DNA from 3 places in the Methylorubrum subtropicum genome. Region 1 is predicted to be linked to each of the others. Evidence: riboswitches for the same ligand, from Rfam matches in the RefSeq annotation. Region 1 holds a riboswitch; each other region holds the start of a gene.
The links. A riboswitch is a leader RNA that binds a small molecule or an ion and turns the genes downstream of it on or off. The one in region 1 is predicted to bind cobalamin.

Region 1 (3,263 bases):
GCTGCCGCTCGCTTGCGGCGTCAGCACGTTCTGCCGATCGACCCGAAACAGGGCCGCGGTCAGGCCCAGCGCCCCGCCGAACAGGTCGAGCTTGGCGCCGATATCGGCGCCGATGCCGGTCTCGGGCGCGAAGGGGCCGGATGCCGAGGCGGCGGCGGCGTCCGGGCCGATATTCGGCCGGAAGCTCGTGCCGACATTGGCGTAGAGGGCGAGTTCGGGCGTCGGCTGGTAGACGAGGCCGGCGCGGGGCGTGGCCGCGAAGTAGGTCTGGTCGACCTGGGAGCGCGGGGTGCGCTCGCGGAACGACTGCTCGAAGAAGTCGAACCGCGCGCCGACCAGCGCCTTCCATTCCGGGCCGAGCGCGATCTGGTCCTGCACGTAGAGGGCGGTGTTGGTGATCCGCTCCAGGTTGTTGCGGAAGCGGTCGATCGGCGGTAGCGCCTGCCCGTATTGCGGATTGTAGATGTCGATGGTGTAGGGGTTATTCGCGATGGTCGAGCGGTTGTAGACGACCCGGCTGTCGGTGCTCTCGCGCTCGAAGCCCACGAGCAGCGTGTGGCCGATCCCCGCCGTCTCGAAGCGGCCGACGAGTTCCGCCTGACCGATCGCCACGTCCCAGCGGTAGTCGCGCAGGTTGCGGTCGCGCGAGGCGATGCCCTTGTCGGTGATCGCGCGGATCTCGGCGGATTCGCCCTCCAGCGAGCCCGTATTGAAATAGGTAGCGAGCCGCATCTGCCAGTCGGCATCGAAGCGGTGATCGACCCGCACCTGCATCGAATCGTTGGTCTGATAGGTGCTCTGTCCCGGCTCGCCGAGGAAGCGCGAGATCGGGATGGCGCCGAGCCGCCCGTTGTTCACCGCGACGACGCCGCGGTCGAACACGATGCGGTTGCGCAGGAACTCGGTCTCGATCGTGATCCTCGTGTCGGGCGTGACCTGCCAGGAGATCACGGGCGCGACGAGCAGTCGGTCGCCGTCCACGAAGTCGCGAAAACTGTTCTGGCGACCCGCCGCGAGGTTGAAGCGGTAGAGCAGCGTGCCGTCCTCGTTCAGGGCGCCGCCGGAATCGAGCGTGCCGCGGAACTGCTCGAACGAGCCCCAGAGCCCGCCCATCTCGACGAAGCGCTCCCGCGTGGGCTGCTTGGTGATGATGTTGACGAGCCCGCCCGGATCGCTGCGTCCGAACAGGCCGCCGCCGGGGCCTTTCAGCACCTCGATGCGCTCGACGTTCTGGGCGTCGGGCGGGGGTGGCGTGCCGCGGTTGAGCGGAAAGCCGTTCTTGTAGATTTCCGAGGTGGTGGTGCCGCGGATGGCGTAGCTGAAGATCGACAGCCCGCCGAAATTGTTCTGCTGGGCGACGCCCGGCGTGTAGTTGAAGACGCGATCGACGCGGGTGGCGGCGAGATCGGTGATGACCTCCCGCGGGGCCACGGTGACGACCTGCGGCACGTCGCGCTGGGGCGTGTCGGTCTTGGTCGAACTGACCGCCCGGTCGGCCCGGTAGCCCGGGCTCGGCCCGATCAGGCCGATCGCGCCGGAGGCCGCCGTCCGTCCGGAAGGCGGCGCGTTGCCGGCGGCGCGACCCGTGCCCTCACCCTCGACCGAAATCTCGTCGAGCGTCGTGCTCTCCTGCGCGCGGGCCTCGAAGCCCGAGGCGCCGGCCGAGAGGATGGCGGCCAGAGCGAGGCGCGGGGCGCGGCGGCGTCCGGCGGAGGCCGCGGAGTTCGGGGCAAGCGGGTTCGAACGAACGGTCACCAAGTCGCTCAAGGTTGTCGAGCGGCGGCCGTGCGGGTGCCCTCGCGGGTGCCGGCTGGTTCAGCCGGGCCCGCGCCTGCGCTCCGCCGGGGCACCCCGCCCGAGAGACGTATCATCGCCCAAGGCAGGTCTCCTGGCTCGCGGGTCCGCACCCCGGCCTGGCCTTCCCGGTGCGTGGCACCAGTGACCCGGACGGCAGGGGCTCGCCGCTCACAGTTGCGGGGGCAGCTTCGGCCTCGCTCCGGAGAGCCCACCGAATTCCCTCTTCGCCCACGGACCGAAACCCGCGGGAACCTTGGCCCTTCGAACCTCGCCGATCAGGCCGGCCCGGTCAATGCGCTGCGGCGCACAATGCAACAATGTTACATATCCCGTGGCCAATGGGACACAGGCGGGCGCCAATCCTGTCCGCTCGAGCGGCGGACCCTGACCCGCAGGCCATACCTCGGGGCGGACCACTTCAATGGGGCGGATCAGTCAAGTCCGCAGTGACGGTGTCTCTTCCTGAGAGCCTGCTTGACAGGCTCATCCCAACACATCCCCTCATCCTGAGGTGCTGCGTGAGCGGTTTTGAGCGAGGGCTCCAGATGTCGCGCGATCCCTGGAGCCCTCCTTCGAGGCTACGCTTTGCTCCGCACCTCAGGATGAGGGGATTTGTTGGGATCACCGCAGCATCGCACTGTTTCGATCCCGATGAGTCAAATCAAACAGGCTCTCGAAGCCGTGCCCGGCCTACGCGATCCGACGTGGCCGGCGAAGACGAAGTTCGGGCCGCCGCCGTTTCATGGGGCCGTCCGGCCCGATCGGGCGTCGGTCGGCGCGGGCCGCGAGCTGGGGGTCGAGCCGCTCCTGCCCACGCTGTTCGGCCCTTGAGTTCCCAGACGACGCCCTTGAAGACTCCCTTGGACTGGACGACGCGGACCGCCATCGGCCAGGGGCCGCCCTCCGCGGGACGGTCCGCCAGGTAGAGGGCGATGTCGAGTTCATGCCTGGCCGAGCGCGTGGCATCGCGCTCGCTTGCGAAGGCGACCTTGCCGAAGGTGTCGCGCCAGAGTTGCCCGTCGAGTCGCAGCTGAACCTTGAACATCGTGGCACGACGCCTTTCCTGCTCGGGACCTCGGATGCAACTGGCGATGAAACTCGAAGACGGTGCCGGCCGCCTCAGTATTTGCGCACGACCGGCTCGACCGGCGGGGCCGGGGGCGGGGCGTTGAAGGTGTAGCGCAGGCCCCCGTAGATCGAGAGCGGCTGGGCGAGCGTGGTGGTGCGCGGATCGTTGATCTGGAAGCGGTTGGCCACGGGCCCACCTTCGACGTAGGTGCCGAAGGTCGCGTAGCGGTTGTTGGTCAGGTTGGTGACGAGGCCGAACAGCTCCAGGCTGTCGTTGACCCGGTAGCTCGTGTTGAGGCCGAGCACGTAATAGGGCGGCAGCTTGCGGTTCAGGTTCGACTCGTCGCCGCGGTAGTAGGCCGAGGAATAGGCCTGCAGGTTCAGGCCGACCCGCCAGC
Region 2 (3,263 bases), on a different contig from region 1:
GCGACGCCGTCATCCGGATCGCAGACGATTGGAGCGGCCATGTCCTGATCGAGCAGATCTACGAGGGCCTGCGCCAAGCGCGCCGGTCACGCGACGAAGGGCGCGCTCCCCTGATGCCGCCCGCTCCCGGCAGTGAGGCCGCCAACGCCATCGTCGAGGCCGCGGAATTTCACGGCTTCCGTCGGATCGAGGGCTCCGATGCGTACCGAGCGAGCGGCGAGCAGATCGTCGCCCTGGTGACGGCAATGCGGGAGAAGAGCCTGCTGGAGACCCTCTCGGATCGCGAACCCTGAATGGGCGCGAGGCGCCCGCTCCTCGGGACCCACAGGGCGCCCTCAGAACTCGATCCCCTCCTGCGCCTTCACCCCCGCCGAAAAGTGGTGCTTCACGCTGCCCATCTCGGTCACGAGGTCGGCGGCCTCGATGAGCGCCGGCTTGGCGTTGCGGCCGGTGACGACGACGTGGAGGTCGGGCCGGCGGGCCTGCAACTCGGCGACGACCGACTCGAGGTCGAGATAGTCGTAGCGCAGCGCGATGTTCAGCTCGTCTAGGACGAGGAGGCGGATGCTCGCGTCCGCCATCAGGGCGCGGGCCTGCTCCCAGGCGTTGCGGCAGGCGGCGATGTCGCGGGCCTTGTCCTGGGTCTCCCAGGTGAAGCCCTCGCCCAGCGCGTGCCACGCGATCCGGTCGCCGAAGGCCTTGAGCGCGCGAGCTTCGCCGGTGTCCCAGGCGCCCTTGATGAACTGCACCACGCCGACCCGGTGGCCGCGCCCGAGCATGCGCAGCACAAGGCCGAGCGCGGCCGTCGTCTTGCCCTTGCCGGGGCCGGTGTTCACGATGAGCAGGCCCTTCTCGATCTTTTTGGACGCGACCTCGGCGTCCTGCACCGCCTTGCGCTTGGCCATCTTTTCGCGGTGGCGGTCGTCGTCGCTCATGAGCGATTCCCTGGATTCTCGGCGGAAGGTTTGACGGTGAGCGGCAAGCCCGCGACGGTAAGGACCACGCGGTCGGCCTCGCGCGCCAGCCGCTGATGCAGGCGCCCGGCCGCATCGCGGAAGCGGCGGGCCAGCGCGTTGTCCGGCACGATGCCGAGCCCGACCTCGTTGGCCACCAGCACCAGCGGCCCCGGCGCCGCCGCGCAGGCGCGGGCCAGGGCCTCGGTGGCGGCGTCGAGATCGGCCTCCGCGAGCAGGAGGTTGGTGACCCACAGCGTCAGGCAATCGACCAGGGTCGGCCCGGTCGAGGCCGCGACCGCTTCGGGCAACGCCGTCGGCACGTCGAGGGTCCGCCACTCGGCGGAGCGCCGCGCCCGGTGCTCGTGGATGCGCGCGCGCATCTCGTCGTCCCAACCTTGAGCGGTGGCGATGTAGAGCCAGGGCGCCGGGCAGGCCTCGATCAGCCGCTCGGCATAGGCGCTCTTGCCGGAGCGGGCACCGCCGAGCACCAGCGTCATCCGGTCGGGAGGGCGGGCATCCATGGGCGTCGGTTTGCACCGGAGGCGAGCGTTCACGCAATGGCGCTTTGCAAGGCGGCCCGGCGCGCGCTAGAAGCGAGCCATAGGACGGTGCCCCGGCAACGGGGTGAAAAGGGAATGCGGTGAGGGGAAACCCGAAACCGCAGCTGCCCCCGCAACTGTGAGCGGCGAGTTCCTGCCGAGAGCCACCGGGGCGACCTGGGAAGGCGGCAGGCGCGATACCAACCGCGAGCCAGGAGACCTGCCGTCCGGCACGAAAAACGTTTTCTCGAACGCCGCCGGTGGGGCGGCCGGAGCCCGTGACCCGATGACGACCGCGACCCTTCAGACCTCCGCCGTCCGCTCCGGCGAGGGCGCCCGCGCCCTGCTCGTCGCCGCCTTCCTCGGCCTCGGCCTCGTGTTCCTGGCGGGCTTCGCCCCGGCGAGCGTGCTGCACAACGCGGCGCACGATTTCCGCCACGCGCAGAACTTCCCCTGCCACTGACCGCTTTCCGACACGCGAAAGCGGCTCCATGATCACCCGGTTGCTGTCGGCGGCGCTCGTCGCCGGCTTCCTCGCGTCCGTCGTCGCGACGGGCCTCCAACTCGCCCTGACCTCGCCCCTGATCCTCCAGGCCGAGACGTTCGAGGGCGGGCATTCGCATGCGCACGCCCCCGTCTCGCTCACGCCCGCCTCGCTGATCGTGAAGGCGCATGCCCACGGCCACGGCGAGGCCGGCACCGAGGCTGAAAAATCCGACGAATGGCAGCCCGCGGAGGGCTTCCAGCGCATGGCCTTCACCGGCCTCGCCACGCTGATCGGCGGCGTCGGCTACGCGCTGCTCCTCGCCGCGGTGATGCTGGGCTTACGCCGCGAGCCGACCCCGCGCAGCGGGCTCACCGTGGGCATCGCGGGCTTCCTCGCGGTGGCTTTGGCCCCGGCCATCGGCCTGCCGCCGGAACTGCCCGGCATGGGCGCTGCCCCTCTCGTCCTGCGCCAGACCTGGTGGGTGATGACAGTCGCGGCGACCGGCATCGGCCTCTACCTCATCGCGGTGCGGCGGGTGCCGATTACGATTCTCGGCGGCCTGATCCTGATCGTCGCCCCGCATCTGGCGGGGGCGCCGCAATCGATCGACACGGTGAGTTCGCAGGTGCCGCCCGCGGTCGCGGCGCAGTTCGTGGCGCGCTCGCTCGCCATCGGCTTCGTGTTCTGGGCGCTGATCGGGCTGGCCTATGGCTGGGCCTGGGGCTTGTTCGGTCGCGAGGCGGGCGGCCGCGCGCATGCCTGAGGATCAGCCCGAGACCGTCCTCTCCGTCTGCACCACCTGCCGGGCTGCGGGCGACGCGTCCGAGCCGCGGGCCGGCGCCCGGCTGCTGGCGGCACTTCGCGCCGAAGCCGACCGCGAGCCGGTGCCGGGCCTGCGGATCGAGGGTGCCGAGTGCCTCTCGGTCTGCAAGCGGCCCTGCACGGTGGCGGTGGCCTCTCCCGGCCGCTGGACCTACGTCTACGGCGATTTCGACGCGCTGGAGCGCGCGGAGACTTCCGCCCGCACCATCTTGGCGGGCCTGCGCGACTACCAGAAGACGCCCGATGGGATCGTGCCCTGGCGCGCGCGCCCGGAGGCGTTCCGCAAGGGCGTCGTCGCCCGCATCCCGCCGCTGACCCCGACACGAGCGGAATCCTGACCCCATGGCCATCCTCGAAAAGATCCCCTGCACCATCGTCACCGGCTTCCTCGGGGCCGGCAAGACGACGCTGGTGCGCCACACCATCGAGCAGGCCCGCGGCCGGCGGCTCGCCGTCATC
Region 3 (3,263 bases), on a different contig from region 1:
ATAATACAGTGTGTAAAAATACGTAGGCGGTCGTTCCGGCTTGGCAGCAGGGCTGCGCTTGCTATGTCTCGACCAATGTGGGTTTGCAGGAGGATTGAACATGGCGAAATATCTGACGGCCGCGTGTGCCACCCTGGTCGCCACACTGAGCTTTTACGGCAGTTCGACGGAGGCGAGTGCCGGCTGCCGGGGATGCGGTCCGGTGCCTCCGGTCTATAATTATCGTACCGTCAACAAGGTCGTGAACAGGACCCAGTTTCGCGACGTGCAGCGCACGCATTACGTGCACAGAACCCGCCACATCTTCAATATCACGCGTGTGCAGCCTATCGTGCGCGTCCACACGGTCACGCGCGTTCACCATCACAGCGTCCCGGTGACCCACAACGTCAACGTCTCCCGGGTCCAGCATCTGCCGGCGCATTACGTGCATACAAGCAGCGTTCGCAACATTCAGCACGGCTGCGGCTGCAACTGAGATCCCGCATCGGCGGGCGGCGCCACGCCGCCCGTTGACGGGTCACTCGCGACTCGCCGTTTTCGGCCCGACCACCAGACAGGCCCTGGGGCAGACCGGCGCTCGACCGAGAAGCCGGCCGAGCGCCGCCTGCGGGCCGGCGCCGCAGAGCTTGCCGAGAAAGCTCCGGTCCTCGCTGCCGATCTCCGGAATGCCGCAGGAGGCCAGCATCGTGCGCTCCGCCTGATCCCACAGGGACACGAAGGCCGTCCTGATCGGCCGATCCCTGAGGGCGGTCCACGTCGCCGTGTTCTGTCCGGCCGCCTCCACGTAGAGCGCGACGAAGCTCATCAGCGCCGCCAAGCCGTCGCGATGGGACAGCTGCACATCGGGGTTGCGCCGGTCGGCCAAGGCGATGGCCGTGTCGAGATCGTGCGTGTAGGCGTTCAACTCGTCGAGCAGGTAGCGGAAATCGGACGCCGCGGTGGCGTTGCCCGGTTGCAGGTACGTGGAGACGAAGACGCTCGGGCGGAACTGGTGGGCGATCCTCGACGGTGCCGGCAGCGTCCTGTTCTCGGGCGGACGCTTCAGCATCCCACCCCCGATCAGCGGGTAGGCGTCCGCCTCGCCCGTGATGTGGTGCAGCGACTCGTGCACGGCCGTCGGCAGGCCGTACTGGGCGTCGTCGCAGTCGAGCCAAGCGTGGAAGAAGGCCTTGTCGCCGACCTGCTGGAAGACCGCGTAACCGTTCGGCGAGGCGGCTTTCAGAACCTTGATCGCTTGCGCCTTGCAGTCGCCGGCAGCCGCGGGCTCGGCGCTGAAAACGGCAGCCGCCTGCAAGGCGAGGCCGCACAGGACGGCCCGGACGACTCGGCGCATCTGTCGGTATCCCATGAGATGACGACGATGCGCGCGGGATGGTTAACGCATCGTTTCGGGCCGATGCTCTAAGACCTCGTTTTTGCCGCGCATTCTTTCGCCGAACCGGTATCCACTTCGTCGGAAAGCGCTCCGAGGCGGGTCTCCTGGCTCGCGGGTCGGGGGCCCGGCCTCGCCTTCCCGGTGCGCGGCACCAGTGATCCGGACGGCAGGGGTTCGCCGCTCACAGTTGCGGGGGCAGCTTCGGCCTCGCTCCGCAGAGCCCACCGAATTCCCTCTTTGCCCACGGACCGAAACCCGTGGGAACCTTGGCCCTGTCAACCGCGCCGATAGGGCCGGCCCGGTCGATACACTGTGGCGCATAATGCAACAGTATTACATCTTTTGTGGCCATCGGGACACAGGCGACTCGGCCCGCCGGTCGACCGGCGTCGCGCGATGGCTCGCCTCTCCTGTCACATCGATGCAACAGCGCTGCGAATTGAGTCCATCATTTTAATTATTCCAAATCATACCTTTCCGCCCCACAAAGTTTTCATTCGAAATGCCAACGTCTTGGCCGGCCGAAAAGACCAATTTGGAAGCTATTTAAACTATCCGACCATCTGCACAAGTCTTGCTTCATAGCTCACGCGACCGCAGGAGAACGACGGCGACGCGAGGGGCCGTGGGCGACAGGACTTGGGGAATGGACGGCATATCGGTCGATGCGCTTCATCGCCGCGAGGGATCGAAGCTGCAGCGCTTCCTCCTGCGCCGGCTCGGCAACCCGACCGACGCCGCCGACGCGACGCAGGAGACCTATCTGCGCATGCTCGCGGCCCTGTCGCGCACGCGGGTGGAGCACCCGACCGCGTTGCTGTTCCGGATCGCCCACAACGTCGCGCTTCGCACCCGCAACCGCCGCCGGCTCGAGCAAAGGCTGTTCGCCGACGAGGGCGAGGTGGACTTGGCGGAGGCCGTCGACGGCTTCGCGCTGCCCGAGCGGCAATCGATCGCGCGGCAGGAACTGAAGCGCCTCGCCGCAGCGGTCGATGAACTGCCGCCGCGCTGCCGCGAGGTGTTTCTGCTGAGCCGGTTCGACGGTCTCGCGAACGGCGAGATCGCGACGCGCCTCGGCATCTCGCGCAACATGGTCGAGAAGCACATCATCAAGGCGCTGCTGCAGTGCCGCCGCCGGCTCGACGATTTTTGAGACCACGACCTCAGGATGTCGGCGCCTCGTTGATCTAAAGGTCGGAGAACATCGCCGGGCACACGGCGGGATCCGGGGGGAGACGGCGTGGCCGGCAACGAAGATACCGACACGGGCGACGACCCGATCCTCGAGGCCGCCGCGGGCTGGGTCGCCCGCCTGTCCTCCGCCGATGCCACCGAGGCCGACCGGGCCGCGTTCGAGGCTTGGCGGGCCGCCGACCCGGCCCATGCCGGAGCCCATGCCGAGATGGAGAGCCTGTGGCGCCGGCTCGGGCAGTTGCCCGACCGCCGCCCGGCGCCGTCCGGGGCGCGGCGCGGGCGGGCCTCCAAGATCGTGCCGGCCCTCGCCGCCGCGGCCCTACTCGCGGGCGCCCTGTCCTACCAGTACGGCCTCATGGATCGCCTGCGGGCGGACCTGTGGAGCGGCGTCGGCGACATCACCCACGCGACGCTGCCCGACGGCAGCCGCGTCGATCTCAACACCGACACCGCCCTGGTGCTGCGCTTCACCGCGGGGGAGCGCCGGATTACGCTGCTGCGCGGCGAGGCGAGCTTCGACGTAGTGTCGGACCCGAGCCGGCCGTTCACCGTCGAGGCCGGGGGCTTGAGCGCGCGGGCGGTCGGAACCCGCTTCTTCGTGCGCGCCGACGGGAGCGACAGCCCGGTCGGCGTCGCCGAGGGCCGCGTCGAGGTCGCGGAGGCGGGCCGCCGGGCCCTGGTCTCGGCGGGC

Region 2: it holds a riboswitch for cobalamin, as region 1 does, so the genes downstream of both, AAHG03_RS12385 (CbtB domain-containing protein) here and AAHG03_RS24815 (TonB-dependent siderophore receptor) in region 1, are expected to answer to the same signal.
Region 3: it holds a riboswitch for cobalamin, as region 1 does, so the genes downstream of both, AAHG03_RS02385 (hypothetical protein) here and AAHG03_RS24815 (TonB-dependent siderophore receptor) in region 1, are expected to answer to the same signal.

The regions. Positions count from the first base shown of each region.
Region 1 is NZ_JBBXMW010000029.1:16,792-20,054, reverse strand. It holds gene AAHG03_RS24815 (TonB-dependent siderophore receptor) at 1-1,671, opposite strand, end outside; cobalamin riboswitch at 1,862-2,068, opposite strand; gene AAHG03_RS24810 (TonB-dependent receptor) at 2,917-3,263, opposite strand, start outside.
Region 2 is NZ_JBBXMW010000007.1:207,503-210,765, forward strand. It holds gene AAHG03_RS12370 (hypothetical protein) at 1-293, shown strand, start outside; gene cobO (cob(I)yrinic acid a,c-diamide adenosyltransferase) at 336-935, opposite strand; gene cobU (bifunctional adenosylcobinamide kinase/adenosylcobinamide-phosphate guanylyltransferase) at 932-1,453, opposite strand; cobalamin riboswitch at 1,546-1,737, shown strand; gene AAHG03_RS12385 (CbtB domain-containing protein) at 1,782-1,958, shown strand; gene AAHG03_RS12390 (CbtA family protein) at 1,987-2,745, shown strand; gene AAHG03_RS12395 (DUF1636 domain-containing protein) at 2,738-3,142, shown strand; gene cobW (cobalamin biosynthesis protein CobW) at 3,147-3,263, shown strand, end outside.
Region 3 is NZ_JBBXMW010000001.1:511,026-514,288, reverse strand. It holds gene AAHG03_RS02390 (hypothetical protein) at 101-478, shown strand; gene AAHG03_RS02385 (hypothetical protein) at 521-1,336, opposite strand; cobalamin riboswitch at 1,456-1,662, opposite strand; gene AAHG03_RS02380 (RNA polymerase sigma factor) at 2,025-2,531, shown strand; gene AAHG03_RS02375 (FecR family protein) at 2,619-3,263, shown strand, end outside.